Regions from separate parts of the Pantoea sp. SO10 genome, predicted to be linked through region 2. Evidence: predicted binding sites of a transcription regulator. Region 2 holds the regulator's gene; the other holds the start of a gene.

Evidence for each region. The regulator PurR, encoded in region 2, represses purine synthesis genes. The targets are predictions, from matches to a motif close to CANGCAAACGTTTGCNTG.
Region 1: a site for PurR is predicted at 10,585-10,602, ahead of guaB (IMP dehydrogenase). Genes of this name have one in related genera too.

Annotation. Positions count from the first base shown of each region.
Region 1 is NZ_CP040095.1:3,048,173-3,063,458, forward strand. It holds gene ppk1 (polyphosphate kinase 1) at 1-1,214, shown strand, start outside; gene ppx (exopolyphosphatase) at 1,220-2,746, shown strand; gene tehB (tellurite resistance methyltransferase TehB) at 2,774-3,373, shown strand; gene FCN45_RS14140 (YfgG family protein) at 3,527-3,712, shown strand; gene mgtE (magnesium transporter) at 3,834-5,267, shown strand; gene FCN45_RS14150 (AlpA family transcriptional regulator) at 5,264-5,764, opposite strand; gene FCN45_RS23725 (hypothetical protein) at 5,778-6,035, opposite strand; gene FCN45_RS14160 (DUF2158 domain-containing protein) at 6,252-6,431, shown strand; gene FCN45_RS14165 (DUF3750 domain-containing protein) at 6,459-7,235, opposite strand; gene guaA (glutamine-hydrolyzing GMP synthase) at 7,405-8,985, opposite strand; gene guaB (IMP dehydrogenase) at 9,058-10,524, opposite strand; gene xseA (exodeoxyribonuclease VII large subunit) at 10,694-12,067, shown strand; gene FCN45_RS14185 (M4 family metallopeptidase) at 12,117-13,142, shown strand; gene FCN45_RS14190 (protealysin inhibitor emfourin) at 13,127-13,453, shown strand; gene FCN45_RS14195 (general stress protein) at 13,557-13,739, shown strand; gene FCN45_RS14200 (glucose/quinate/shikimate family membrane-bound PQQ-dependent dehydrogenase) at 13,827-15,286, opposite strand, start outside.
Region 2 is NZ_CP040095.1:1,870,738-1,886,023, reverse strand. It holds gene sodC (superoxide dismutase family protein) at 1-383, opposite strand, end outside; gene FCN45_RS08800 (aldo/keto reductase family oxidoreductase) at 464-1,360, opposite strand; gene FCN45_RS08795 (DUF1289 domain-containing protein) at 1,432-1,671, opposite strand; gene eptA (phosphoethanolamine transferase EptA) at 1,900-3,537, shown strand; gene FCN45_RS08785 (TetR/AcrR family transcriptional regulator) at 3,577-4,173, shown strand; gene FCN45_RS08780 (alkene reductase) at 4,223-5,320, shown strand; gene gloA (lactoylglutathione lyase) at 5,422-5,829, shown strand; gene rnt (ribonuclease T) at 5,937-6,605, shown strand; gene FCN45_RS08765 (Grx4 family monothiol glutaredoxin) at 6,641-6,976, opposite strand; gene FCN45_RS08760 (C40 family peptidase) at 7,341-8,135, shown strand; gene FCN45_RS08755 (YnhF family membrane protein) at 8,192-8,281, opposite strand; gene purR (HTH-type transcriptional repressor PurR) at 8,556-9,581, shown strand; gene punR (DNA-binding transcriptional activator PunR) at 9,578-10,489, opposite strand; gene punC (purine nucleoside transporter PunC) at 10,600-11,802, shown strand; gene cfa (cyclopropane fatty acyl phospholipid synthase) at 12,105-13,253, shown strand; gene FCN45_RS08730 (riboflavin synthase subunit alpha) at 13,305-13,949, opposite strand; gene FCN45_RS08725 (MATE family efflux transporter) at 14,147-15,286, shown strand, end outside.

The DNA of each region.
Region 1 (15,286 bases), 1.2 Mb from region 2:
CGAACTACGATTCGATTGTGCCCGGCGGCCGCTACCATAACTTCAAAGATTTCATCGGCTTCCCGAACGTTGGTAAAAGCAATCTGGAAAACCGTCCGCTGCCGCAGATTCGCCACATCGGCTTTGACGGCTTCCGCAACGGTTTCGACGCCATCCGCAATCGCGATGTGCTGCTCTACTATCCGTATCACACCTTTGAGCATGTGCTGGAGCTGCTGCGTCAGGCCTCGTTCGACCCGAACGTGCTGGCGATTAAGATCAATATTTACCGCGTAGCGAAAAACTCGCGCATCATGGATGCGATGATTCACGCCGCCTATAACGGTAAGAAAGTCACGGTGGTGGTGGAACTGCAGGCGCGCTTCGATGAAGAGGCCAACATCCGCTGGGCGAAACGCCTGACCGAAGCGGGCGTGCATGTGATCTTCTCCGCGCCGGGTCTGAAAATTCACGCCAAGCTGTTCCTGATTTCGCGCCGTGAAGGCGAAGAAGTGGTGCGTTATGCGCATATCGGTACCGGGAACTTCAACGAAAAAACCGCGCGCATTTATACTGACTATTCATTGCTGACCGCCGATGCGCGCATCACCAATGAAGTGCGTCGCGTGTTCAACTTCATTGAGAATCCGTATCGTCCGGTCACTTTCGAGCATTTGCTGGTGTCACCGCAGAACTCGCGTGACGTGCTGTATAAGTTCATTGATGCCGAGATCGCCAACGCGCAGCAAGGCAATCCTGCTGGCATTACGTTGAAGATCAACAACCTGGTGGATAATGGTTTAGTTGATCGACTTTACGCCGCCTCGTCGGCAGGCGTGAAAGTGAATCTGCTGGTGCGCGGCATGTGTTCGCTGATCCCTGATTTACCGGGCATCAGTGAAAATATTCGCATTACCAGCATCGTTGACCGCTATCTCGAACACGACCGCGTCTATATTTTTGAGAACGGCGGCGAGAAAAAGGTGTTCCTCTCTTCCGCGGACTGGATGACGCGTAACATTGATCACCGCATTGAAGTTGCCGTGGCGATTCTTGATCCCCGCGTGAAGCAGCGCATATTGGACATCATCGCCATTCTGTTTAGTGATACGGTGAAAGCCCGCATCGTCGATAAAGAGCTGAGTAATCGTTATGTGCCGCGCGGCAACCGTAAAAAGGTGCGTTCGCAACTGGCCATTTATGACTACATCAAGAAACTGGAACAACCCGAATAACGCCTATGCCAATCTCACATAAAAGTACGCCGAAACCTCAGGAATTCGCGGCAATCGACCTCGGCTCGAACAGCTTCCATATGGTCATTGCCCGCGTGGTGGATGGCGCTTTACAAGTGCTGGGACGCCTGAAACAGCGCGTGCATCTCGCCGATGGGCTGGATGCGCACAATCGCCTGAGCGAAGAAGCGATTGAGCGCGGGCTGAGCTGTCTGGCGTTGTTCGCCGAACGTTTGCAGGGCTTCAGTTCCGCCAACGTGACGATCGTCGGCACGCACACGCTGCGTATCGCCAGCAATGCGGAAGAGTTTCTGCAGCGCGCGGCCGAGGTGATTCCCTATCCGATCGAGGTGATCTCCGGCAACGAAGAAGCGCGTCTGATTTTTATGGGCGTGGAGCACACGCAGCCGGAAAAAGGCCGCAAGCTGGTGATCGATATCGGCGGCGGCTCCACCGAACTGGTGATTGGGGAAGACTTTGAGCCGCAGCTGGTAGAGAGCCGCCGCATGGGCTGCGTCAGCTTCGCCAATCTCTTCTTCCCCAAAGGCGAAATCACGCCAGAAAACTTCCGCCGTGCGCGCCTCTCCGCTGCGCAAAAGCTAGAAACCATGGCGTGGCAATATCGTTTGCACGGCTGGCAATATGCGCTGGGCGCGTCGGGCTCCATCAAAGCGGCCTGCGAAGTGCTGCTGGCGATGGGCGAAAAAGAGAAGCTGATTACGCCAGAAACGCTGGAGTTGCTGACCAGCGAAGTGCTGAAGCATAAGTCGTTTAATGCGCTGAGCCTGCCGGGCTTGTCGGAAGAGCGTAAAGCGGTGTTTGTGCCAGGCTTAGCAATTTTGTGTGGCGTGTTTGATGCGTTAGCGATTCGCGAGCTGCGTCTCTCTGACGGCGCACTGCGTGAAGGCGTGCTGTATGAGATGGAAGGCCGTTTCCGTCATCAGGACATTCGCAGCCGCACCGCGCAAAGTCTGGCAAATCACTATGCGATTGATAGCGATCAGGCGCGCCGTGTGCTGGAAACCACCGAGAAGCTCTATTTGCAGTGGCAGGAGCAGAATCCCAAGCAAGCTAATCCGCAACTGTCGGCGCTGCTGAAATGGGCCGCGCTGCTGCATGAAGTGGGATTGACCATCAATCACAGCGGCATGCAGCGCCATTCGGCTTACATCCTGCAGAACTCCAACATGCCGGGCTTTAATCAGGATCAACAGATGCTGTTGGCCACGCTGGTACGTTATCACCGCAAAGCGGTGAAGCAGGATGAGATGCCGCGTTTCACCTTGTTTAAAAAGAAACAGTTTCTGCCGATGGTATTCCTGCTGCGTCTTGGCACGCTGCTGAATAATCAGCGCCAGGCGACCACCAAACCGGATTCTCTCAAGCTCAGCACCGACGACGGCCACTGGACGCTGACCTTCCCTGCCGGCTTCCTGAGCCAGAATACGTTGGTGCAGCTGGATCTGGAGCGCGAGCAAGCTTACTGGAATGATGTCACCGGCTGGAAACTAATGCTGGAAGAAGAGGAGTAATGCGGGCAGCTGGCCCGCAATCTGGTTATGACTACACGCCCCGATAATTATTATGCTGAAAAATATGGCCTCACGCCGACCCATTCTGAAGTGTTGGCGGCCCTGCCTCATCTTGAAGTAGGGAAAGCACTGGATTTGGGCTGCGGCCAGGGCCGCAATAGTCTGTTTCTCAATCAGCATGGCTTTGACGTGACGGCCTGGGACAGCAATCCCGCCAGTCTGGAGCGCCTGAACAGCATCATTGCGGAAGAGAATCTACAGAACATTCACACCGAGCTGTGCGATCTCAATAGCGTGCGCTTCAACGGCAGCTATCAGTTTGTGCTGTCGACCGTGGTGATGATGTTCCTGCAGCCGGCAACCATTCCGCAGCTGATTGCCGATATGCAGGCCAGCACGCGTAAATATGGCTACAACCTGATTGTGGCGGCGATGGATACCGATGATTATCCCAATACGCAAAACTTCCCGTTTGCGTTTAAATCCGGTGAACTCAGCCACTATTACCGCAACTGGCATATTGTGAAGTACAACGAAGAGGTCGGTGAGCTGCATCGTCGTGATGAAAACGGTAACCGCATTAAAACCCGTTTCGCCACGCTGCTGGCGCAGAAAGCCAGTTACTGAATTAACGGCCGCTTTGTGCGGCCGTTAGATTGTCTGATGACGATCAGTGCGCTGAATCTTTTTTGCTCATTTTTCACACAGCGATTGCTTTAGCGATCTAAGTGTGACTAAATATTGCCTCCGCCCATCGGGCATTTATAGGAACCACCCCGCGTGAACAGCGCTATCTCTGCACGAAGACGTCCCAAAACTGGCACCATGACCCGCATTGTTTTACTGGTCAGCTTCTTAATTTTGTTTGGCCGCCTGCTTTTCATCATTCCCGGTGCCATCGAGCATCATCAGCAAAAGAAAACCATCCCTGAACCGGTCACGCTGAGCAACAGTGATTCGCGCTAAATAATTTGCGGGTCGGCTGTCGCTGCTAAACATTGTCCTTTGAGACAATGCTGCTTTTTACGTCCTGTTACCCGCAACGCGCTACACTGTGAGCTGACTTTACAGACACAAGGAACGCGTTATGTCTGCTTCGCATTCACAAAAATTAGCTGAAACCCGTCATCACATTCTCAACCTGCTGCTCAACGAGCACGATCTGGTTGATGTTCTGCTGGATAAATCCGTCGATCTGAATGCCGCCGAACTGCGTGATATCACCGACTGGCGTCATGAATTAGAGCGTGAGCTGCAGCAATTGCACGCCGCGGATTTGGCCGACATCCTCGAAGCCTTGCCGGAAGAAGAGCGTCAGGCGCTGTGGCGTTTAGTGCCGACGGCACAGCGAGGTCACGTCCTGGTTGAGGCTTCAGAAACCGTTTGGGCCAGCCTGACGGAAGAAATGTCTGATCGCGATATTCTGCACGCCATCGAGCCGCTGGATATCGACGATCAGGTATATCTGGCGCGCTACCTGCCGCGCGATTTAACCGGACGTCTGCTCACTACCCTTGAACCAAGCCTGCGCGCGCGGCTGATGAGCGTGATCGAGCTGGATCGCGATCGCGTCGGGCAGATCATGGATTTCAATATCCTGACGGTGCGCTCTGACGTGACCTTAGCCACGGTGCAGCGCTATCTGCGTAAAGGCAAGAAAATGCCTGACGGCACCGATAAGATCTTTATCACCGACGAACAGAATCAACTGGTAGGTGAGTTAACGCTCACTGATATTCTGCTCAACAAACCGAAGATGCTGGTCGCAGAAGTGATGAATTCGCATCCCACCACGTTTCAGCTCAACGATAAAGCGGAAGACGCTGCCAGCGCGTTTGAACGTTATAACCTGATCTCCGCTGCGGTCACCGATGCTCAAGGCAAACTGATTGGCCGTATCACCATTGAAGACGTGGTCGATTTGGTGAACGAAGAGAACGAAAGCAACATCCGTAAAATGGGGGGTATCAGCCAGGGCGAAGACGTGTTTGCGCCGGTGCGCAAAGCGGTGGGCAAACGCTGGGCCTGGCTGGCGGTTAACCTGTGTACCGCATTTGTCGCTTCGCGCGTGATTGGCCTGTTTGAAGCCACCATATCGCAGCTGGTTGCGCTGGCGGCGCTGATGCCAATCGTCGCCGGCATCGGCGGCAACACCGGCAATCAAACCATTACCATGATTGTGCGTGCGCTGGCGCTGCATCAGGTTGAACCGGGTAACTTCTCGTTCCTGATCATGCGTGAACTCGGCGTGGCATTGATTAACGGCCTGTTCTGGGGCGGCATTATGGGCGGTGTGACCTGGCTGATGTATGACAACCTGCAACTCGGCGGCGTGATGATGCTGGCGATGGTGCTGAACCTGCTGCTGGCCGCACTGATGGGCGTGCTGATTCCGTTAATCATGACCAAAATGAAACGCGATCCCGCCGTTGGCTCTAGCGTGCTGATCACCGCGATCACCGATACCGGCGGATTCTTTATCTTCCTTGGTCTGGCGACGATATTTTTGCTGCATCATTAAGGCTTTAAACAGTGTGCGTAACGTTGCAGCATCTGCTGTAAATTGAGTTGCAACGTTGCGCGCGCCAGTTCACTCAGTGCTGGATTGACCCGCGTTGAACCACGCTGATTTAACCACTCCAGCACATCGATTAAATGCCATATGGCTGTTTTTCCATCATGAATCGGGCGCGGAAACTGCGGGCTATGGCTGAGCATCAGCTTGCGCATGTTCTGCCGCGAAACTCCTATCAACTCTGCGATATCCGTCAGCCCGACTAAATCTGGCGCGGCTTCAATCAGTTCCGCATCTGGCAATGCCTCAAAAACATCCTCCAACGCGCTGCGCACCGCGTCCTGTGCAGTGCTGGCTTCGCGGCAGAACGTCATGCTTAATTTTCCCGCCACACCCGCGCCAATTAACGCATCAGTGCAGCCTTGCGAATCGAGCCGTTCGATCACTTCATCGATGTCGCTCTCATCATTGAGCTGAAAACGCAGCGTAAACTCAAATTCCATGTTTCACTCCTCGTCACTTAACCCGCTGAGGGCTTTCACTGCAGTTATCCACCACGCGCCGTAACAGTTTGGCATGCGTTTCGGGATTTTTTGGCGTACTCCAGATGCAGGTAATGCAGTAATCCCCACATCGACACTCTGTCGAATTATCTGGGCAGTACATCTTGCCCCACGCATGGTGACCGCCAACGGCAATCTTCCAACCTCTCGCTTCTGCATATCGCAAAGCCTCTTCGACCGCTTTATGCGGATGCCGCTTCCTGTATGACATCGCTGGCTACCTTATGCTCACCGCAATAAGTTGTCAACTGACAACCGCGAAGTGTTTCGGTACTATTTCAGCGGCGAATGTTGCAGAAAATAACCAGAACGGTCTCAACGCGCTTTGATTCAGTTTTGTGCTGGAAGACAGCGCACAAAATCAAGCGCACAGCGCCTGAAGTGCATATAGACTCTGTTGTTATCACTGACCTGAAGGAGAAGAAGCATGTTTAACGTGGATGATTTTGTGCAGTCTAAGACCGGTGGCCCAAAGATGCAGGTGCTGCGCGTGGAAGGCGATATGCTGTGGTGCGCTCGCGTTGACGATCACATCAAGCGTGAAATTGAAGTCAGAGCCGATAGCGTGAATCTGTATCACGAAGACGGCGATTTCGGCGTCTGTTAAAAAAATGGCCCCAAATCGGGGCCACTTTTAGGGATTGTCTCGCTGCACATTATTCTGACCGATGCCGCCGATAAACGGCAGACGCAGCCTAAATGGTGTGAAATCCAGCCCCATGTTTAATCCCAGCAAGTTCACTTCCAGCCCCTCTTCCGCGCCAACCGTCACACCCAACACGCCCAGCAGAGAAAGCTGCACGCCGCGACCTGACGGCGGTAAACCTACCGGATTAAGCAGCGAGCGATAATCTTTGCCGAGCGCGTTAGCCGGTAGATCCAACTTCAACGCCGGAACCTCGCGGCCAATATGTGCCATAAAAGTATTGCTGTTGGGTCCCGGCCAGGCGTGATACGTGGTCGGCCAGGGATAGGATTTAATGGCCGCTTCGATCTGCGGAATCATCGCTTCTGCGCTACTGCCGCGATGGTCAACCAGCAGACGCGGCTTCGCACCGTACCAGTAACCATCAGGAAGATTGCTATTACGACGCACTTTATCGCCGCTGCCCCAGCTAATCACTTCGTAACGGTTATAGCGGGTTTCACCGGCGCGTTTGAAGATAATCCACGGATGTACCGCCACCGCGCCCTTCCAGCCATAAGTCGGCGCAGCATAAACCTGCACGATAGCTTCTGCCGCATAACGCTGCGGATCCGGTGCGATACCGGCCGAATCGCGCCTTGCGGATGCCCAGCCACCGCGTTCAGAGGTGAGCTCACCGCTTCGCGTTGCCTGTGCCAGACTTGCGCCTAATGAAAGCAAGATGATGCAAAGAAAAGAGATCAGTACGGCTTTGAAGGGCAACATCGACGGCATCCTGATGAGTAAAAATCAACCGCTATCTTGCATCGAAACGGGGGCGTTTGTATTCACGAACTATGCGATTCATTTAGCCGCATGATTTGCCATCAGAAGGTTTGAAAAAAAAGCCCGCAATTAAGCGGGCTTCGTTTTTACGCAGTGATCAAAGCAGGATTTATTCCCACTCAATCGTCGCAGGTGGTTTACCTGAAATATCATAAACCACGCGGGAAATGCCGTTAACTTCGTTGATGATGCGGTTAGAGACGCGGCCGAGGAAATCGTACGGCAGGTGCGCCCAGTGCGCTGTCATGAAGTCGATGGTTTCCACCGCACGCAGTGAAACCACCCAATCATATTTACGACCATCGCCCATCACGCCAACAGAACGTACTGGCAGGAACACGGTGAACGCCTGGCTGACTTTGTTGTACAGGTCAGCTTTATGCAGCTCTTCGATGAAGATGGCGTCTGCACGGCGCAGCAGGTCGCAGTACTCTTTCTTCACTTCGCCCAGCACGCGCACGCCCAAACCTGGACCTGGGAACGGATGACGATACAGCATGTCGTACGGCAGGCCGAGTTCCAGACCGATTTTACGCACTTCGTCTTTGAACAGCTCTTTCAGCGGCTCAACCAAGCCCATCTTCATCTCTTTCGGCAAACCGCCCACGTTGTGGTGCGATTTGATCACGTGTGCTTTACCGGTGGCAGAAGCCGCCGATTCGATCACGTCAGGATAGATGGTGCCTTGTGCCAGCCACTTCACGTCTTCCAGACGCAGCGCCTGCTCGTCAAACACCTCTACGAATACGCGGCCGATGATTTTACGTTTGGCTTCGGGATCGTTCTCGCCCGCCAGCGCATCAAGGAAGCGCGCTTCTGCCGCAACGTGCACGATGTTCAGACCGAAGTGGTCACCGAACATTTCCAGCACCTGCTCAGCTTCATTCAGACGCAGCAGGCCGTTATCCACGAACACGCAGGTCAGACGCTCGCCGATGGCGCGATGCAGCAGCATCGCGGTCACAGAAGAGTCCACGCCGCCAGACAGACCGAGAATCACTTTGTCATCGCCAACCTGCTGACGAATACGCTCAACCGCATCTTCGATAATTTTGGCTGGTGTCCACAGCGCTTCACAGCCGCAGATGTCACGAATGAAACGCTCAAGCATGCGCAGGCCCTGACGCGTGTGCGTCACTTCCGGGTGGAACTGCACGCCGTAGAATTTCTTCTCTTCGTTAGCCATGATGGCAAACGGACAGGTTTCGGTGCTGGCAACGGTTTCGAAACCGGCTGGGATGGCGGTGACTTTGTCGCCGTGGCTCATCCAAACGTCCAGCAGCGGTTTACCTGCTGCGCTAATCGCATCTTCGATGTCACGCACCAGCGCGCTCTGAGTCAGCACTTCAACCTGCGCATAACCAAATTCGCGCTCGTTAGAGCCTTCAACCTTGCCGCCCAACTGCATCGCCATAGTCTGCATGCCGTAGCAGACGCCCAACACTGGCACACCCGCGTTAAACACGTATTCCGGCGCACGCGGGCTGTTCAGCTCGGTGGTGCTCTCCGGACCGCCAGAGAGAATGATGCCGTTCGGGTTAAACTGGCGAATTTGCTCTTCGGTGACATCCCACGCCCAGAGTTCGCAGTAGACACCCAGCTCGCGCACGCGGCGCGCAACCAGCTGCGTATACTGAGAACCAAAATCGAGGATCAAAATGCGATGTTTATGAATATTTTCAGTCGTCATTGAGGCGTTTCCATTGGGATGGACTTAATAATAAAAGCGCCCGGCGGGTGCCGGGCGCTAAATTTTACGGGATTATGAACCCATGCGGTAGTTTGGTGACTCTTTGGTGATGGTCACGTCATGCACGTGGCTTTCATTGATGCCCGCGCCGCTGATACGCACGAACTCCGCTTTGGTGCGCAGATCGTCAATGGTCTGGCAACCCGTCAGGCCCATGCAAGAGCGTAAGCCGCCCATTTGCTGGTGCACGATCTCTTTCAGGCGGCCTTTATAGGCCACGCGGCCTTCGATACCTTCCGGTACCAGTTTGTCAGCGGCGTTATCGCTCTGGAAGTAACGATCTGAAGAGCCTTTAGACATCGCGCCCAGTGAACCCATACCGCGATAAGACTTGAACGAACGGCCTTGATAAAGCTCGATTTCGCCTGGAGACTCTTCGGTACCAGCCAGCATAGAACCGACCATGACGGCCGCTGCGCCTGCTGCAATCGCTTTAGCGATGTCGCCAGAGAAGCGGATGCCGCCATCAGCGATAACCGGAATGCCGGTGCCTTCCAGCGCGGCAACCGCATCAGAAACCGCGGTGATCTGTGGCACGCCAACACCAGTGACGATACGCGTGGTACAGATTGAGCCAGGACCGATCCCCACTTTCACCGCGCTCACGCCGGCCTGCGCCAACGCCAATGCGCCTGCGCCGGTGGCAACGTTGCCGCCGATGATTTCCAGGTTCGGGTATTTTGCACGGGTTTCACGAATACGCTGCAGCACGCCTTCAGAGTGACCGTGTGATGAGTCAATCAGCAGCACGTCAACACCGGCAGCAACCAGCGCATCAACGCGCTCTTCATTGCCCGCACCGGCGCCAACAGCAGCGCCTACGCGGAGACGGCCTTCCGCATCTTTACACGCGTTAGGTTTACGTTCGGCTTTCTGGAAATCTTTAACGGTGATCATGCCCAGCAGGTGGAAGCTGTCATCAACAACCAGCGCTTTCTCAACACGTTTTTCGTGCATTTTGTGCAGCACAACTTCGCGTGCTTCACCTTCTTTCACCGTTACCAGGCGCTCTTTCGGGGTCATCACCGCGGAAACCGGCAAGGTCAGGTCGGTAACAAAACGCACGTCACGGCCCGTGATGATGCCTACCAGCTCGTTGTCGGTGTTCACGACCGGGTAGCCGGCGAAGCCGTTACGTTCGGTCAGCTCTTTCACCGCCGCCAGCGCGGTAGTTGGCAGCACGGTTTGTGGATCGGTAACGACGCCGCTTTCGTGCTTTTTCACCTTACGAACTTCATCCGCCTGGCGCTCAATTGACATGTTTTTGTGAATAAAGCCCAAACCACCTTCCTGCGCCAGCGCAATTGCCAGACCGGCTTCGGTCACGGTGTCCATTGCAGCGGAGAGCATGGGGATGTTCAGACGGATGTTTTTCGTCAGTTGAGTGCTGAGATCAGCGGTGTTCGGTAAGACAGTGGAGTGAGCGGGAACGAGCAGAACGTCGTCAAATGTGAGGGCTTCTTTAGCGATTCTTAACATTGCAATATCTCCACCTGGGGGCGATTAAAACAGATAAAATATTGCCGCGGCATTATACAGGCCGAAACCGATTGCCTCCAGTGTTTTTTCAGAAAAAGTCTTGATCCTCGGGGCAAGCAATGTAGTATCAGTTGATTAACCCTCTGATTTAAAATTTGATCTACATCACATGTCGCTACCGCCAACCGCCAATATTTTTACCGTCAGCCGCCTGAACACCACGGTGCGCCAACTGCTGGAAAATGAGATGGGCCTGGTGTGGCTCAGCGCTGAAATTTCAAATTTCACTCAGCCCTCTTCCGGTCATTGGTACTTCACATTGAAGGATGATGGCGCACAAGTGCGCTGCGCGATGTTCCGCAACAGCAACCGTCGCGTCACCTTCCGTCCTCAACATGGCCAGCAGGTGTTAGTGCGCGCCAGCATCACGCTGTATGAGCCGCGCGGCGATTATCAGCTGATTATCGAAAGCATGCATCCGGCCGGTGAAGGCTTGCTGCAGCAGCAATTCGAGCAGCTGAAAGCGCGTTTGGCCGCGGAAGGCTTATTCGATCAACAGTTCAAACAGCCGCTGCCGGATCCGGCGCGTCAGGTGGGCGTGATTACCTCCGCCACCGGCGCGGCGCTGCACGACGTGCTGCGCGTGCTGCATCGACGCGATCCTTCACTGCCGGTGATTATCTATCCCACCGCGGTGCAAGGCGTGGATGCGCCGGCTGGCATTGTGCGTGCCATTGAGCTGGCTAACCAGCGCGATGAGTGTGACGTGCTGATTGTCGGTCGTGGCGGCGGTTCGCTGGAAGATTTGTGGAGCTTCAATGACGAGCGCGTGGCGCGGGCGATTTTTGCCAGCCGCCTGCCGATTGTCAGCGCCGTTGGGCATGAAACCGATGTCACCATCGCTGACTTCGTAGCGGATTTACGTGCACCGACGCCGTCTGCTGCGGCAGAATTGGTGAGCCGTAATCAGCTTGAACTGTTACGCCGTTTGCAGTCGCAGCAGCAGCGCATGGAGATGGCGATGGATTTCTATCTGGCTCAGCAGCAGCGTCGTTTCACGCGCATTCAGCACCGCTTGCAGCAGCAGCATCCACAGCTGCGTCTGGCACGCCAGCAAACCGCGCTCTTCCAGCTGCAGCGCCGTCTCGGTGAAGCGATGGACCAGCGCATGCGTGTGGCCAATCGTCAGCAGGATCGCCTGCTGCAACGCCTTAACGCCCAGCAGCCGCAGGGACGTATTCTGCGCGCTCAGCAGCAGCTCCAGCAATGGCATTATCGCTTACAGCAGGGCATGGAGAAGCAGCTCAATCACAATCGTCAGCGCTTTGGCACGCTGGCGGCACAGCTGGAAGGCGTGAGCCCGCTGGCGACGCTGGCGCGTGGCTTCAGCGTAACCACCGACACCCAAGGTCAGGTGGTGAAGAAAACCCAACAGCTGAGCAAAGGCGACTTGCTGCGCACCCGGCTGGACGATGGCTGGGTGGAAAGCCAGGTTACCGCACTCGAACCGCAGAAATCCCGGAGCCGCAAAGCGCGTTCATAGCGGGAAAACTATACTTCTGGCATGTACCTAAACGGCCAGGAGTTTTTTTATGTCTTACAGCGTTATTCCTCCCTACATTCTGCGCAATATCATTGATAACTGCTCCGGCGCGCAACAAGACTACGCGCGCCGCACCCTCACCCACGTCCAGCACTTGATGGGCGAACATAACGCTAAACCAGCAAGCACCACCACCGCTCAGCCAGGCACAGTGCTGCGTGCTATCTATGACGCCGAAGGGACGCAAAATCTGCCCGGCACGTTGGTGCGCGAAGAAGGCCAGCCGGGAAATGGTGATGTTGCAGCCGAAGAAGCCTGGAACTATCTCGGCATTACCTACGATTTCTTCTGGCAAATCTACCAACGCAACTCGCTGGACAATAAAGGCCTCAAGCTCGATGGCACCGTGCATTACGGCAAGGAGTATCAGAACGCCTTCTGGAACGGGCAGCAGATGGTGTTTGGTGACGGTGACGGCGAGATTTTCAATCGCTTCACTATCGCGCTGGATGTGGTGGCGCACGAGCTGACGCACGGCGTGACAGAAACCGAAGCGGGATTAATCTATTTCCAACAGGCAGGCGCGCTGAATGAATCGATGTCTGACGTGTTTGGTTCGCTGGTGAAGCAATTTCACCTCAAGCAGAGCGCCGATCAGGCCGACTGGATTATCGGCGAAGGTTTACTGGCGCAGGGCATCAACGGGCGCGGATTGCGCTCGATGTCGTCACCGGGAACGGCTTACGATGATCCGGTGCTAGGTAAAGATCCGCAACCGGCCGATATGGCGCACTACATCGAAACGCGTGACGACAACGGCGGCGTGCACCTCAATTCCGGCATTCCCAATCGCGCCTTTTACCTCGCTGCTAAAGCGCTGGGCGGCTTTGCGTGGGAACAGGCCGGTCAAGCGTGGTACGACACGCTGTGCGACAAAACGCTGCCGCAGGATGCCGATTTCAGCACCTTTGCGCGCTTTACCGTGCAGCACGCCAATCAACGATTCAACAGCTCAGTGGCGGAAAAGATCCAATCCGCCTGGCAGCAGGTAGGCGTAACATGGACATCCAACTGACCGATGACGCAATCATTGAGCTGGCGCGGGAAGGCGGAATCGCTTTTATCCCTAAACTGCGCGGCGAACGGCGCTTTGCGCTGGCGGAACTGCCGGAACCGCAAAAGCAGCGCGTCTGCGAGGTGCTGGAACAGGCAATGCCGTTGGGGGAAACGGAAGATCAGGCGGCAAATGTCGGTCGTGGCGATCAGCGCTACTTCCGCATTCAAATCACCTACGCCACCCATCGCGAAGCGGGAAGTTTCGTGATTTTAATTCCCGAACAACTGGCGCCCCCCGAGCTGCAATCGCTGTGGCGAGACGGTGAATAGGTTATCGGAGATCTCTCAAGGCAGAGCGTAACTGATTGACTATACTCATTATGTGGCTAGCTAGTCCACGTCGAAGAAAACACCCTTAGATGAGGACTCTGCTATGACACAAAAAAAGCAACGAGGTGGTGCCGGGAACTTTGCAGAGGACCCGGAGCGCGCCAGGGAAGCCGGTAGCGCTGGCGGCAAAGTCAGTGGGGGTAATTTCAGAAACGATCCTGAAAGAGCCAGGGAAGCTGGAAGAAAAGGAGGTCAAAAAAGCCGTCGCCCTTCTAAGCAGCAGTAATTAAGGTGCCTTAAAGGAAGAGATGTGCCACGGAGGGTGATAAAAAAAAGGCCGACATCATGATGTCGGCCTTTCTCCTTGTATAACTTACTTGCTGTCTGGCAGCGCGTAAGCAATCACGTAATCACCACGGTCTGGCGACTGACGTGCACCGCCTGCGGAGATCAGGATGTACTGTTTGCCGGTTTTCGGCGAAACATAGCTGATTGGACCGCCCTGGCTGCCGACTGGCAGACGTGCTTTCCACACTTCTTTACCGGTTGAGCTATCGAAAGCGCGCAGATAGTAATCCTGCGTACCCGCGATGAACACCAGACCACCCTGCGTTGCCAGCGTGCCGCCTAAGGTCGGTATACCAATTGGCATTTTCGCGCGCATTTTGATACCAAACGGACCGGTATCTTCTACCGTACCCACCGGCACCTGCCACACGATCTGACGGGTTTTCATATCAATCGCTGACAGCGTACCGAACGGCGGAGCCTGGCACGGAATGCCCAGCGGCGACATGAAGCGGTTTTTGTTCACCGCGTACGGTGTGCCTTTCAGCGGAACCGCACCCATACCGGTGTTGATGGCTTCACCGCCGTTGCTGGCCGCCGTTTTGCTGGTGTCTTGTGGAATCATCTGTACCCACAGGCCCAGACGCATGTCGTTAACGAACATGTACTGGTTGTTCGGGTCAAACGAGATACCGCCCCAGTTCATACCGCCCAGTGAACCTGGGAAGCTGAGGGATTTATCGGTATCCGGCACGGTGAACAGACCATCGTAACGCATGCCTTTAAAGGCAATACGGCACGCCAGCTGATCAAACGGTGTTGCCCCCCACATATCCGATTCCGTCATTTTCTGGTTGCCAATGTTTGGCATTTCCACGGAGTGCGGCTGAGTTTTGGTGTACTGCTCGTTCGGGATGTGACCCTGCGGCATCGGCAGCTCTTCAACTTTGGTCAAAGGCTTGCCGGTCAAGCGGTCCAGCACCCAGATCATGCCGGTTTTCGCGCCGATAACTACAGCTGGCTTGTTAGTGCCGTCCTTCATCGGGAAGTCGACCAGGCTCGGCTGCATTGGCAGGTCGAAGTCCCACAGATCGTTATGCACGGTCTGATAAACCCACTTCTGCTTACCGGTGGTGGCATCCAACGCCAGAATTGATGCGCCGTAAGTGTGATCCAGTTTGGTACGGTTCGCACCCCACAGATCCACTGACGAGCTACCCATCGGCAGGAACACGGTGTTCATTGCCGGATCGTAAGACATTGGCGCCCACGAGTTTGGCGTGCTGCGGGTGTAATTTTTACCTGGCATCAGCACCGCATTGGGGTCGTCGTTGCCTGGGTCAAACGCCCAACGCATCTGACCGGTGATGACGTCAAAACCACGCAGCACGCCGCCAGGCATGTCGGTCTGTACGTTATCGGCGACACGACCACCCACAACAACAGTGGTACCGGCCATCGCTGGCGGTGACGTCAACTGATATTGCGGATCTGGCGCACTGCCCAGACCGGTTTTCAGGTCAACCACACCGTGCGTACCGAAGG
Region 2 (15,286 bases):
ACCGGATACGTCGCCTTGCCATCTTCTGTGACAAACAGCGCGGGTAAGTCGCCAAGGTGACCATCGGCATACGGGCCAAGATGCTTGCCGGTTTTTTGCGGATCGAGATGTCCGCCCGCCGCACCGGCCGCCACCGTTTTACCGTCCGACTCGCCCGGTTCACAGCTGCCTTTAGCATGGACGTGGAAACCATGAATGCCGGGTTTCAGGCCGCTTAACGCTGGGGTAAATTGCACACCGTATGGCGTTTCGCTAAGCGTGACGGTGCCAATCGCTGCCCCGATGCCTTGCGCCGTGGTTTCATGCAACGTGACTTCTTCTGACGCCGCCTGCGCACCCGCCGCGCAGGCCAGAGCCAGCATAACAATGAGGGTTTTCTTCATAACGTCTCCTTACGGTTAGATTCCCTCTAAGCCTGGACTGCTTTCATCCAGGCTGCCGTAATTTGACGCAGCTTTACGCTTTAGGGCACATCGTAGCCGATGGCGGCTTTACGGATGCGGAACCATTGCTGGCGATCCAGCGTCAATTGGCACGCGCCAACCGCCTCTTTAACACGTTCGATTTTACCTGATCCAATAATCGGCAGCGGACGGCTTGGCAGTTTCATCACCCATGCATACACCACCTGCTCGATATTGCTGGCGCCGATCTCCTGCTTAACCTGCTCCAGCTCATCGCGCAGCGGCTGATAATGCGGATCGTTAAACAGGCGACCGCCGCCGAGGCATGACCACGCCATTGGGCGAATGCGATTTTGCTGGCACTGATCGAGTGAGCCATCCAGCAGCGACGTTTGCTCCAGCGGAGAGATCTCCAGTTGATTGGTGACCAGACTGAACGGCAAACGCGATTGCAGCAGCGTGAACTGCGAGGCGGTGAAGTTGGAGACGCCAAAATGGCGTACTTTGCCGCTCTGATGCAGCGCCGTAAAGGCTTCGGCAATCTCATCCGCGTCCATCAACGGATCCGGGCGATGAATCAATAGCAAATCGAGGTAATCGGTATGGAAATGGCGCAGCGAATTTTCGGCGCTGTGCAGAATATGGCTGGCTTCGGTGATGTAGTGACCAATGCGGTGTTCAGGCTTTGCGCGCGTCGCAATGCCGCATTTGGTGACGATTTGCAGCTTCTCACGCAACCCTGGCGCGAGGCGCAGCGCGGCACCAAAGGCGGCTTCACATTGGTAATCGCCGTAGATGTCGGCGTGATCGACGGTGGTGATGCCCAGCGCTAAATGGTGCTCAATAAATTGCACCACTTGCTGCGGCGTCATGCCCCACTCCATTAAACGCCAGTAACCGGCGATCAGCGGTGAAAATGAGGGTCCCTGCGGTGCAATAGCCTGCGCTTGTAACATGGTTAAACTCCCAAAACACGGTTCCAGATGACGAAAGCGGGAGTATAACGGAAAGGCAAATCATCGTTTTCTTAAAACAGTTCCGGTTGTTGTGGATCATGATCTTCATCCACTTTTTGCTGCCGCTGCAGGCGCAAAAAGCGTTGCCGGCACAAGCGCAGCACATCGCGCTTTTGCGCATCGCTGAATTTCATCCAGTTAAAGCGCTCTTCCCGGCTACGTAAACAGCCACGACAATAGCCACGCGCGTCACTCTGGCAAATACCACGACACGGGCTGGGAACGGGGAAGAACTCAAGTTGCTCGGCCACATCCACTCCGCAATTAACATCTCATATCATATTGATAACAGCTTAATGACATTGTGCAAAGCGTAGACGCCCATTGTGCATAATCAAGCCATTACGCTGTCTGGTTACGCCTGTTTACCAAATAGCCAGCATTTATCGGATTTGGATGGTTTATGTTTACTCTTGGTTAAGGTTTTCCTCAGCTTGTCTTCATACGATTGTCACACGACTTCTTACCGTTGAGTTTTCATGAGATTCCCGACCACCCTGCAGTGCGGCACCAGCGGATTTAACCTTATCGCAGCGCTGTTCTTCACATTAGTTTTGAATGCCCTGTTCTTGCTGCGTGCCTGGGAAATGATTCCTTACGATCATCCCCACGATTATCTGTTCGCCGCCAGTATTCCGCTGGTGCTGGCCTCGGCTTTCTATTTTATTTTCTCACTTGCTGCCTGGCCTTATCTGCGCAAGCCGTTGCTGATTGTGCTGGTGTTCGTCAGCGCCGCCGCCAATTACTTCATGCACAGTTTTGGCACGGTGATCGACACCAATATGATGCAAAACGTCTTCGAATCCGACCCGCAGGAAGCCTCAGCGTTGTTTAGCAGCCGCTATCTACTCTGGATGCTATTGATGGGAATGGTGCCGGTGGCGTTGATTTGCGGCGTGCGTATTCGTCGTGGACCGCGCTGGTGGTGGAATCTGCTGCAACGCCTGACGGGCGCACTGGGCGCAATATTGGTGATACTGCTGATGGCGGCGCTGTTTTACAAAGATTACGCCTCGCTGATTCGCAATAATAAAAACCTGATCAAGATGATTACTCCGGCCAATATCGTCAGCGGCACCGGCCACTATGTCGATCAACGCTATCTGCAAGGTAGCCAGGCGCTGGTGAAAATCGGTGAAGATGCTCATAAAGGTGCGTTAATCTCCGCCGCAACCCGTAAAACGCTGGTGGTGTTAGTGGTAGGCGAAACGGCGCGCGCCGAGAACTTCTCGTTGGGTGGTTACGCGCGAGATACCAATCCAGAACTAAAAAAACAGCAGGTGATTTACTATCCCAACGCCAGTTCCTGTGGCACAGAAACCGCCATCTCGGTGCCCTGTATGTTCTCGAATATGCCTCGCATGCATTACGACGCCAATCTGGCGCACCACCAGGAAGGCGTACTCGACATCCTCGCCCATGCGGGCGTAAGCGTACTGTGGCGCGAAAATGATGGTGGCTGTAAAGGCGCCTGTGACCGCGTGCCGCACACCGATATGACGCAGTGGAAACTGCCGCAATATTGTCACGATGGTTTTTGCCAGGATGAGGTGTTGCTGCATCGTCTTGATAACTATGTTGCCAGCCTGCACAACGACGGCATTATCGTGCTGCATCAGATGGGCAGCCACGGCCCAGCCTATTATCAGCGTTATCCGGCTGAGTTCCGCCGTTTCACGCCCACCTGCGACAGCAAGCAGATTCAGGATTGCGATCATCAGGCGCTGGTGAATACTTACGATAACTCGCTGCTGTATAGCGACGACATGCTGAGCCGCACCATCGATAAGCTTAAAGGCCTAAGCGATCGCTTCAATGTGGCGCTGGTTTATCTCTCCGATCACGGCGAATCGCTTGGCGAGCGCGGGATGTATCTGCACGGCGCGCCTTACCTGTTTGCGCCTGCGCAGCAAACACACATTCCTCTGCTGATGTGGATGTCACCTGGATACGCGGCGGCGTACCACATCAATGATACCTGTTTACGCCAGCAAGCGGCTGACGCCAAGGTTTCGCAAGATAATCTTTTCCATACGGTTTTAGGCATGTTCAATATCCAGACGCAGCAGTATCAGCCGCAGCTAGACATGATCAGATCGTGCCAAACTGCCGCCTGAGGGTTGCGTTAGACTGACTGGTCTAATAACCTGCCCCCCATGAATAAGACTCTGCAACGCAACGATACCCGTGAACACCTGCTCGCTATTGGCGAGCAGGTTTGTTTACAGCGCGGCTTTACCGGCATGGGTTTGATCGAGATGCTGGCGCTGGCGGAAGTCACTAAAGGCTCGTTCTACCACTATTTTGGTTCAAAAGAGGCCTTTGGTGTGGCGCTGATTGAGCGCTACTTCAGCCATTTCCAGCAGCAGATTGATCAGCAGTTGAGTCTGCCCGATTTAACGCCGACCGAGCGCCTGTTAGCGCATTTCCGCTATGGCGAACGGCTGTTTATCGAGCAAGGTCATATTGTTGGCTGTCTTGGCGTAAAGTTGTCAGCCGAAGTGTGCGATCTCTCTGAGCCGATGCGCGATGCACTGCAACAGGGTGCCAACGCCATTATCGCTGCCTACACGCGCTGTTTGAATGAGGTGGCGGCTGAGCAGCCGCTGCCGTTTGGGCAAACGCCGCAGCAGCTGGCGCAGCGCTGCTACTTGCTGTGGCTCGGAGCCAGTTTGCAGAGCAAAATTTCCCGAGAGCCGGGCCCGATTAGCCTGGCACTCGACACCATCGAACAGTGGCTGATAAGTCACTGATTTTTAAAACCCCATTGACTAGACGACCGGTCTTCCTGGAGCAATCAATATGGCGAGTAAGCAGCTGTTCTCCCCACTTAAAGTGGGCGCGATTACCGTACCGAACCGCATTTTCATGGCCCCGTTGACGCGTCTGCGCAGCATTGAGCCGGGCGATATCCCTACGCCGCTGATGGCAGAATATTATCAACAGCGCGCCAGTGCCGGTTTGATCATCACCGAAGCCACCCAGATCTCTTTCCAGGCGAAAGGCTATGCCGGTGCGCCGGGTCTGCACACACAGCAGCAAATTGCCGCGTGGAAAGTGATTAACGAAGGCATTCATGCCGCCAACGGTCACAGCGCTGTACAACTGTGGCACACCGGCCGCATATCTCATAACAGCGTGCAGCCCGAAGGCAAAGCGCCGGTCGCCCCATCCCCACTGGCGGCAGGTACGCGCACGTCCCTGCGCGCCGCGGATGGTTCTGTTTATCGTGAAGACACCTCCGTGCCACGCGAGTTGTCAGTGGCTGAAATTCAGCAAATCGTAAAAGATTTTGGTCAGGCCGCCGCCAATGCGCGCGAAGCCGATTTCGACCTGCTGGAGCTGCACTCCGCGCACGGCTATCTGATGCACCAGTTCCTCGCACCAGGTTCAAACCAGCGTACCGATGAGTACGGCGGTTCGATTGAAAAGCGTGGCCGTTTCGCGCTGGAAGTGGTGGATGCGGCGATTGCCAACTGGTCTGCCGATCGTATTGGTATCCGCGTTTCGCCAATCGGTGCTTTCCAGAATCTGGACAATGGCCCGGAAGAAGAAAAAGCGGCGCTGTGGTATATCGCCGAGCTGGGCAAACGCAGCATCGCCTATCTGCACCTTTCTGAGCCAGACTGGGCGGGCGGACAGCCTTACAGCGATGCATTCCGTGAAAAAGTGCGTGCCCTGTTCCCAGGCGTGATCATCGGTGCCGGTGCTTACACCGTTGAGAAAGCCGACGATCTGATTGCGCGTGGCCTGATTGACGCCGTAGCCTTTGGTCGCGACTTTATCGCCAACCCGGATCTGGTTGCCCGTCTGCAGCAGGATGCGCCACTCAATCCGCAGCGTCCTGAGAGTTTTTACGGTGGCGGCGCGGAAGGTTATACCGATTATCCAACCCTGTAAGAAAATGGCTGCCGCGGCGGATAGGCGGCAGCGTTATTTCATCAGTGTGTATACTAAGTTGCTTGTCATGCACTGATGACGTTTTAAAAAAAGAGGATGTTATGCGTTTACTTCACACCATGTTACGCGTTGGCGATTTACAACGTTCAATCGATTTCTACACCCGCGTGCTCGGCATGCGCGTACTGCGTCAAAGCGAAAACACCGAGTATAAGTACACCCTGGCATTCGTTGGCTACACCGAAGAGAGCGAGGGCGCGGTGATTGAGCTGACTTACAACTGGGGCGTGGATAAATACGATCTCGGCAACGCTTACGGCCATATCGCGCTGGGCGTGGACAATGTCGCTGACACCTGCGAACGCATTCGCAGCGCGGGCGGCAACGTAACGCGTGAAGCGGGCCCGGTAAAAGGCGGTTCGACTATTATTGCGTTTGTTGAAGATCCAGACGGTTACAAAATCGAGCTGATTGAAAACAAACATGCCGGTCACGGCTTAGGCAACTAAGGTTGCCCGTCAGCCTGCTATTTGCAGGCTGACTTCCCTCTCCTGCTGCACCCTCCTGCGATTTTTGCCATAATGCGCGCTGCCCTATTTATTGCCATGAGATCCTGATGTCTGAATCGAACGCTTTAAACGCTCTCCACCAACGCTTCCGCGGTTTTTATCCTGTTGTGATCGACGTTGAAACCGCGGGTTTCAATGCACAAACCGATGCACTGCTGGAAATTGCAGCCACCACGCTGAAAATGGATGAAGACGGCTGGTTGCACCGTGATGAAACGCTGCACTTCCATGTGGAACCGTTTGAAGGCGCCATTCTGAATCCTGCGGCGCTGGCGTTTACCGGCATCGATCCCACCAATCCGCTGCGCGGTGCGGTAAGCGAATATGAAGCCCTGCATGCGATTTTTAAAATGGTGCGCAAAGGCACCAAAGATAGCGGCTGCAATCGTGCCATTATCGTGGCGCACAATGCCACTTTCGATCTCAACTTCGTGATGGCGGCCGCCGAGCGCACCAGCCTGAAGCGCAATCCGTTTCACCCGTTTGCCACTTTTGATACCGCGGCACTGAGCGGTTTAGTGCTGGGGCAAACCGTGTTGGCGAAAGCCTGTAAAGCGGCGGGAATGGAGTTTGATAGCACGCAGGCGCATTCGGCACTGTATGACACCGAGCAAACCGCGACGCTGTTCTGTGAGTTGGTGAACCGCTGGAAACGCCTGGGCGGCTGGCCGCTGGCTTTCAGTGAAAAATCCGCAGACGAGGCGTCTGCCGGGTAACTAAAGAAAAGGCCGACATGTGTCGGCCTTCTGCATTATTCCGCTTCTTTATACTTCTCAGCGGTCTCTTTCAGCAGTGGCTGAAGTTCACCGCGCTGGAACATCTCAACGATGATGTCGCAGCCGCCGACCAGTTCACCGTCGACCCACAGCTGCGGGAAGGTTGGCCAGTTAGCGTATTTTGGCATTTCAGCGCGAATATCCGGGTTCTGCAGAATGTCCACGTAAGCGAAACGCTCGCCACACGCAGAAAGCGCCTGCACGGCTTGCGCCGAGAAACCGCAGCTTGGCAGCTTCGGCGAACCTTTCATGTACAGCAGAATCGGGTTTTCTGCGATCTGACGCTGAATTTTTTCAACAGTACTCATTATTGCCTTCCTTAATCTTCTACTTCGTGTTTGTTTATTGTAGCGATTTCGCTCCCGGACTGAAAACGGGATTTTGCCTTTGCACTGGCTAATCGCCATGTTTGTTAAGTTAACGCATGACAAATAACATTTTCATATCATTAATTGGCATTAATAAATTAATAATTAGCAATAATTTCGCTGTGTTAACCAGCTGAAATCGCTCATTTTTGCTACAGAATCAATCTGGTAACATATTAATAGAAAAAGGCCTTACCTTTTGTAAAAAAAGTGGATTAGAATTGCCTCGGCGCTGGTCACTTGATCAGATTTCTCTCACTTTTACGCAGTCTGCTTTGATTCAGCCTGCTTAACCTGTAACCGGATTATGCGTCTACTAATTACGCTTTTCATACTGGCTTTTGCCCAACTGTTCTTTAATGTGGCCGCTGCATCTCCGCATGCGCCCGTTAACGCCAGTTCGCTTAAAGCAGAGAAAAAGAGCGCACGTGAAGACGAGCGCCGCAAACGACGTCCGGTAAAAACCACCACCACCAAAAAATCGCGTCTGACCGCTGTTCAAAAATTCAAACTCAAAAAACAGAGCAAAACAGACATCGCGCTGCACAAAACCACCAGCAAAAAATCCCCACTGAAACTCTCTGCTAAGAAATACGGTCATCAACGTTTAGCGAAGAAAACGCCCGAGATCGCCGTCGATGATGAAGCGTTAGCGCTGACCGGCATCAAAATGAGTAAAGCGCACCGTCAGCGTTATCAAAAAGCGCGTGAAACGGCGATGACCAAATTAATGGGTCAACTCGGCAAACCTTATCAGTGGGGCGGCGCTTCGCCACACACCGGTTTCGATTGCAGCGGCCTGGTGTGGTACGCCTATAAAGATCTGGTGAAATTCAAACTGCCACGCACCGCCAATGAGATGTATCACCTGCGTGATGCGGCACCGATTAAGCGTGAAATGCTGGAGAAAGGCGATCTGGTGTTCTTCCGCATCAACAATCGCGGTACCGCCGACCATGTGGGCGTTTATCTTGGCAATGGCAAATTCATTCAGTCGCCGCGTACCGGCAAAGATATTCAGATTAGCGCATTGGGTGAGGATTACTGGCAGAAACACTATGTGGGCGCGCGTCGTATGATGACGCCAAAAACCATTCGCTAGTTGTTGCGCAACAGACATGAAAAAGCCGGATGCTGTTCTCAGCTCCGGCTTTTTTGTTAATGCATGATCGCGGTAAAGCTGAAGGCGATAATCATCAACAGTGCGCCAACAGTGGTCATTAGCGCCAGCTTCAGGTCGGTATTCATCACAACTCCTTAGTCACACAATTATTAGGGTTAAGACGATTTTCGCATAGCAATAGGCAAAAATCTCGTGTTATCCGCGCCAGCTTGCTAGAATCGCCGCCTTTCGTTGCGCAACAGATTTTGCGCAGGCTGTATTTACAGCGTGATGAAGTGATTTTGCCTGCTTGAACATGCCGTTTTGCCCGCTTTTTTGGGCTGTAAAAGCATTAGCAGACGCAAACGTTTAACAATATACTTATCAGTAAGTTGCGATAAGCCCAGGAGCACCATTTTCATGGCAACAATTAAAGATGTCGCAAAACGCGCGGGGGTCTCAACCACCACGGTTTCGCATGTCATCAACAAAACGCGTTTCGTTGCGGAAGAGACGCGTAACGCCGTATGGGAAGCGATCAAAGAATTACACTACTCGCCAAGTGCCGTGGCGCGTAGTCTTAAAGTTAATCACACCAAAACCTTGGGTCTGCTGGCGACCTCCAGCGAAGCGCCCTACTTCGCTGAAATTATCGAAGCGGTGGAGAACCGCTGCTTCGAACGCGGCTATACGCTGATTCTCGGCAATGCGCACAACGATCTGCAAAAGCAGCGCGCTTACCTGTCAATGATGGCGCAAAAGCGCGTCGATGGTCTGCTGGTGATGTGTTCGGAATATCCAGACGATTTGCTGCAGATGCTGGAAGAGAACCGCAATATCCCCATGGTGGTGATGGATTGGGGCGCGTCACGCGGTGATTTCACCGATACCGTGCAGGACAATGCATTTCAGGGCGGCTATCTCGCCGGGCGTTATCTGATTGAACGTGGCCATCGCGATATCGGTGCCATTCCTGGCCAAATGGAGCGCAACACCGGCGGTGGACGTCATGCTGGCTTCCTGCAGGCAATGAACGAAGCGGGCATTACAGTGCGTCCGGAGTGGGTGGTTCAGGGCGACTTTGAGCCTGAATCGGGCTATCAGGCGATGCAACAGATCTTAAATCAGAAACAGCGTCCAACCGCGGTGTTCTGCGGTGGCGATATCATGGCGATGGGCGCGATTTGCGCTGCTGATGAGATGGGTTTGCGCGTACCGCAGGATATCTCGGTGATTGGCTACGATAACGTGCGCAACGCGCGCTATTTCACACCAGCGCTCACCACCGTGCACCAGCCGAAAGCTGAACTGGGTGAAAAAGCGCTGGAAATGCTGCTGGATCGCATCACCAGCAAGCGCGAAGATCCGCAAACTATCGAAGTCCAGCCAACGCTGATTGAACGCCGTTCGGTGGCGTACGGTCCGTTCCGCGACTACCGCCGCTAAGCCGACACTTCGCTGAGCCATTCGTGGTTCAGCGTTTCCGCATCCCCGAGATAAGCCAGTAACCACGCCAGCGCCGGTGACGCGCGCTGTTCTGACCAGCTGACGCAGCACGGACTGTCCGGAAACGCCTGCGGTAGCGCCAGCTCGACCAGTTTTTGGCTGTCCAGCAGTGGACGCGCCAAATGGCCAGGCACCATGCCGACGCATAATCCTGCCAGCAAACAATCCATCCCGGTTTCCCACTCTGGCACCACCAACCGCCGCTGATTATCCAGCGTCCATGTCATACGGCGCGGCAACGCACGCGAGGTATCTTCCAGCACCAGCGATGGCCACGCCCGCAAGGTTTCATCATCCAGCTCCTTGCTGTTAACCAGCGGATGATCGGGACTCACCACACAACGCCAGTTCAGCGCGCCCATATCCTGAAAGGCAAAACGTCCGCCCACCGGGATGGCCTGAGTTGCGCCAATCGCCACATCCACCCGACCATCAGCCAACGCATCCCACACGCCGTTGAACACTTCGTAGCTGATAATCAGCTCCATGTCGGGAAAATGGCGGTAGAAGTCTTTCACTAACTGTCGCGTACGCTGCGGTTTTACAATGCAGTCGACCGCGATGCTCAACTCGCCGCGCCAGCCATTTGCCAGTTGCTGACACTGTCGGCGAGTTGCCAGCATTTTTTTGATAACAGAACGGCCTTCCCGCACAAAATGCTCGCCCGCCGCTGTCATCACCACTTCCCGATGCTGGCGCTCAAACAGCGGCACCGCCAGCCAGTTTTCCAGCTGGCGCACAGTGTAACTGACGGCAGAGGGCACGCGATGCAGCTCCTGCGCTGCCGCGCTAAAACTGCCGGTGCGCGCTACTGCATCCACCACTTCAAGCGCATATTCTGACCACATAATTTTGCCTTCAAAAATTTTAACAGCATCATGCAAATATTAGCGTTTCACAAAGCGCGCTGCATCCTTTTACACTCCCCGGCGTTTACCCTGCCCAAAAGAGAATCAACATGTTGTCGTCTAAAGCATTTATGCCTTATCTCGCCGTGCTCAGCATGCTCGGCTTTCTTGCCACGGATATGTATTTACCCGCCTTTGGCGATATGCAGCGTGATTTTGCTAGCGCACCCGGCACCATCAGCGCCAGCCTGAGTCTGTTTCTCGGCGGTTTTGCCTGTGCCCAGGTATTTTGGGGACCGCTATCAGATCGTTATGGACGTAAGCCGATTTTGCTGGCGGGCCTGGCCATCTTCGCCCTCGGTTGTCTGGGAATGCTGTGGGTGACCGATGTCCGCCTGATGCTGGCGCTGCGTTTTGTGCAGGCGATTGGCGTGTGTGCGGCTGCCGTAAGCTGGCAGGCGCTGGTGGTGGATCACTATCCAAAAGCAAAAGCTAATAAAGTGTTTGCAACGATTATGCCGCTGGTTGCGCTGTCTCCGGCGCTGGCACCGCTGCTCGGCGCCTGGCTGATCGGCCACTTCCACTGGCGCAGCATCTTTATCACGCTGACGCTGGTTGCCGTGGTGTTGCTGATCGGTACGCTGCAGTTAACCTCACCTAAGCGCGAGAAAGTCGCCTCAGGCAAACAACCCGGCTGGTTGACTTTGCTAGGCACCCGCGTCTACAGCGGTAACGTCTTAATCTATTCGGCATGTTCGGCGAGCTTTTTCGCGTGGCTGACGGGCTCACCTTTCATTCTCGCCGCAGCTGGCCTGACGCCGGGCGATATTGGCCTGAGCTATATTCCGCAGACCATTGCGTTTCTGATTGGCGGCTTTGGCTGCCGCGCGCTGTTAAATCGTTATCAGGGCGCGCAACTGCTGCCGTGGTTGCTGGTGCTGTATAGTCTGAGCATCCTAAGTCTGTTTGTCATCGCCCTGATGCCTTCAGCGCCGCTGTTTGTGCTGCTGATGCCCTTCTGCGGCATGGCGCTGGCCAATGGCGCGATCTATCCGATTGTGGTGGCCAGCGCATTAGCGCCCTTCCCGCACGCCACCGGTAAAGCGGCAGGATTACAGAATTTATTCCAGTTAGGATTGTGCTTTGTCGCCAGCCTGCTGGTCTCCGCCGGCCTTGACCAGGCGCTGTTCAACACCACATTAGTGATGGTGGTCACCGTGGTACTGGCGTGGGCGGGCTTTGTCTGCCAGCGATCGGCAAACGCACAAAGTGATATTGCCCACACTTCCCGTCCCTGCGAAGATAATCTCTAAGCCAACGCTTTTCGTTAGCAAACTAACGATAACCCGTTGAATATTGACCCACGTGAGCATATACTCAGTGGGTCAGTAATTCTGTATTAAATCAATAATATAAATGTAATACCTTTAGCGACTCTGTCGCGGGATGGCGTCTGCACGGTACTCCAGTGTTGCGTCCAACTTTTCTATTCAAATTCATGCCTCTGTAAAACGTCGGATTTCTGGCGCACGGATTTTCCGTGAGTTCTCTCACAGGTCTTGGGAAATTGGCTATTCTTTTTCTCAGGTTCAGATCGGAAGGTGATGGAGAAGCTATGAGTTCATCTGTTATAGAAGAAGTGAGCCTTGAAGAAAACCACTGGTTTCGGATCGTCAATGAACTGCTAGAGCGTGCTGATATTGCAGTTAATGGCACTCGTCCCTGGGATATTCAGGTAAAGCATCCAGATTTTTTTAAACGCGTGCTCGAGGAAGGATCGCTCGGATTAGGTGAAAGTTACATGGATGGTTGGTGGGAGTGCGAACAGCTTGATATGTTCTTCCATCGCGTTTTAAAACACCATCTGGATAAACAATTACCGCGGCATTTTAAAGATACGTTGCGAATCGCCGCCGCGCGTCTTACTAATTTGCAATCGAAAAAACGCGCCTGGATTGTGGGTAAAGAGCATTACGACCTGGGTAATGATCTATTCTCACTGATGCTTGACCCCTATATGCAATATTCCTGCGGCTACTGGAAAGATGCTGATACGTTGGAAAGCGCGCAGCAGGCCAAACTGGATATGATTTGCCGCAAGTTACAACTTGAACCGGGCTTGACGCTGTTGGATATCGGTTGTGGCTGGGGCGGACTGGCGGAATATGCCGCACGCCATTATGGCGTCACGGTGCATGGCGTCACTATTTCTGCAGAGCAACAAAAACTGGCACAACAACGCTGTGAAGGACTGGATGTCACTATTTTACTGCAGGACTATCGCGACCTGAATAATCAATATGATCGCATTGTTTCTGTCGGAATGTTTGAACATGTCGGGCCGAAAAACTATGCCACTTATTTTGATGTTGCTGACCGCAATCTCAAACCAGACGGCATATTTTTACTGCACACCATTGGTGCCCTCACAACGGATATGAATGTCGATCCGTGGATTGATAAATATATCTTCCCGAACGGTTGTCTGCCGTCGGTCCGTCAAATCGCTGATGCCAGTGAGCCACATTTCGTCATGGAAGATTGGCACAACTTTGGCGCAGATTACGATACGACGTTAATGGCATGGTATGAACGTTTTCAGGCGGCGTGGCCGCAGCTGGCTGAGAAATATGGCGAACGTTTTAAACGAATGTTCGACTATTATCTCAACGCCTGCGCCGGTGCGTTTCGCGCCCGTGATATTCAGCTGTGGCAGGTGGTATTCAGTCGTGGCAAGGATGGCGGATTACGCGTAGCGCGTTAATGAGCTTGCAGAAATAAATCAAGGCGCCGCAGGGCGCCTTTTTTAGCGCCATTATTCTGCGCTGGCAATCTGCGCCAGTGCAGCGGCTTCACGCTGCGCTAATACGCGTTCAACGGTTTCCACAATGGCCTGCGTATGAGGATCAATCTCAATATTGACCTTCTGACCAAACTTCTTCGCGCCTAACGTGGTGCGCTCGAGGGTTTCCGGAATCAGATGCACACAGAACTTGCTTTTGGTAACGTCGCCAACGGTCAAACTAATTCCGTCGATACCCACAAAACCTTTATGCAGAATATATTTGATCTGCGTGGCATCCTGTAATTTAAACCAGATTTCGCGGTTGTTTTCTGACTGGATGATTTTGCAGATTTCCGCCGTGGTCATAATATGGCCAGACATCAAATGGCCGCCAATTTCATCACAGAACTTCGCTGCACGCTCAATATTCACCACATCCCCGACCTGTAATTCACCCAGGTTGGTAATGCGCAATGTTTCTTTAATCAAATCGAAGCTAACCCGATCGCCATTAATCTCAGTCACAGTCAGGCAGCAGCCGTTGTGGGCTACCGATGCGCCTAGCGCCAGTCCCGGTAACAGCTCATCCGGTAAGCGCACAATATGGGTACGAAACAGATCTTTCTCTTCAATGCCGACAATTTCTGCCGTGCCTTGCACAATTCCAGTAAACATAATCTTAGCCTCTGCAAAGTTTGCGTCAGTTTATCACAGCTTGTCGGCGGCAGCTTAATTTGGCGGAGTTCAAACTTTACACAAATTGCTAAACAAAATGCGATCAACGTTTGGCGGAAGCCAGCGCTGCCGCTACACTGTGCGCGCATTCTTTGGGGATTTCGCCCCGCTCTCTTCATTAATTAAGCAGGTGTAACGTGCAGAAGTATTTTACCGAAGCGCGTCAATTGCTGGCCCTCGCGATCCCGGTCATCCTTGCTCAGGTGGCCCAGACTGCGATGGGATTTGTAGATACTGTTATGGCCGGTGCGGTAAGCGCCACGGATATGGCCGCCGTCGCTGTCGGCACCTCTATCTGGCTTCCCGCCATTCTGTTTGGTCATGGTCTTCTACTGGCTTTGACGCCTACCGTTGCGCAACTCAACGGTTCAGGACGACGCGAACGTATCGCGGAACAAGTGCGCCAGGGATACTGGATGGCAATCGGTGTTGCACTCCTGATTATGGTGGTGCTGTGGAACGCCGGTTATCTGATTAACACCATGCATGATATCGATCCTGAATTGGCCGCCAAAGCTGAAGGATACCTGCATGCATTGCTGTGGGGCGCACCGGGTTACCTGCTGTTCCAGGTGATGCGCAACCAATGCGAAGGTTTGTCGAAAACCAAACCGGCGATGCTGCTCGGCTTCCTCGGCCTGATGGTGAATATTCCGCTCAACTATGTGTTCATTTACGGCCATTTTGGTATGCCGGCCTTAGGCGGCGTCGGCTGCGGCGTGGCGACGGCATCGGTCTATTGGGTGATGTTCCTGGTGATGCGCTTCTGGGTGAAACGAATGGCAAGCATGCGCGACATCCGTATGAAAACGCGCTGGTCTGCACCGTCACGTACGATTTTGTCACGCCTGTTCACGCTGGGTTTGCCGGTGGCATTGGCGCTGTTCTTTGAGGTGACGCTGTTTGCCGTGGTGGCGCTGTTGGTATCACCGCTCGGTATCGTGAAAGTGGCCGGACACCAGATTGCACTCAACTTCAGCTCGCTGATGTTCGTGTTGCCGCTGTCGCTCGGCGTCGCCACTACCATTCGCGTTGGCTATCGGCTGGGACAAGGTTCGGCCGAACAAGCGCGCGTTGCTGCGTGGACCGGGCAAGGCGTCGGCATCAGCATGGCGGCCATCACCGCACTGTTTACCGTGATTTTCCGTCACGATATCGCCGGCCTGTACACGGCAAATCCAGAAGTCATTACCCTTGCGGCACAGCTGATGTTGCTGGCGGCGATTTATCAGTTCTCAGATTCGATTCAGGTGATCGGCAGCGGTATCTTGCGCGGT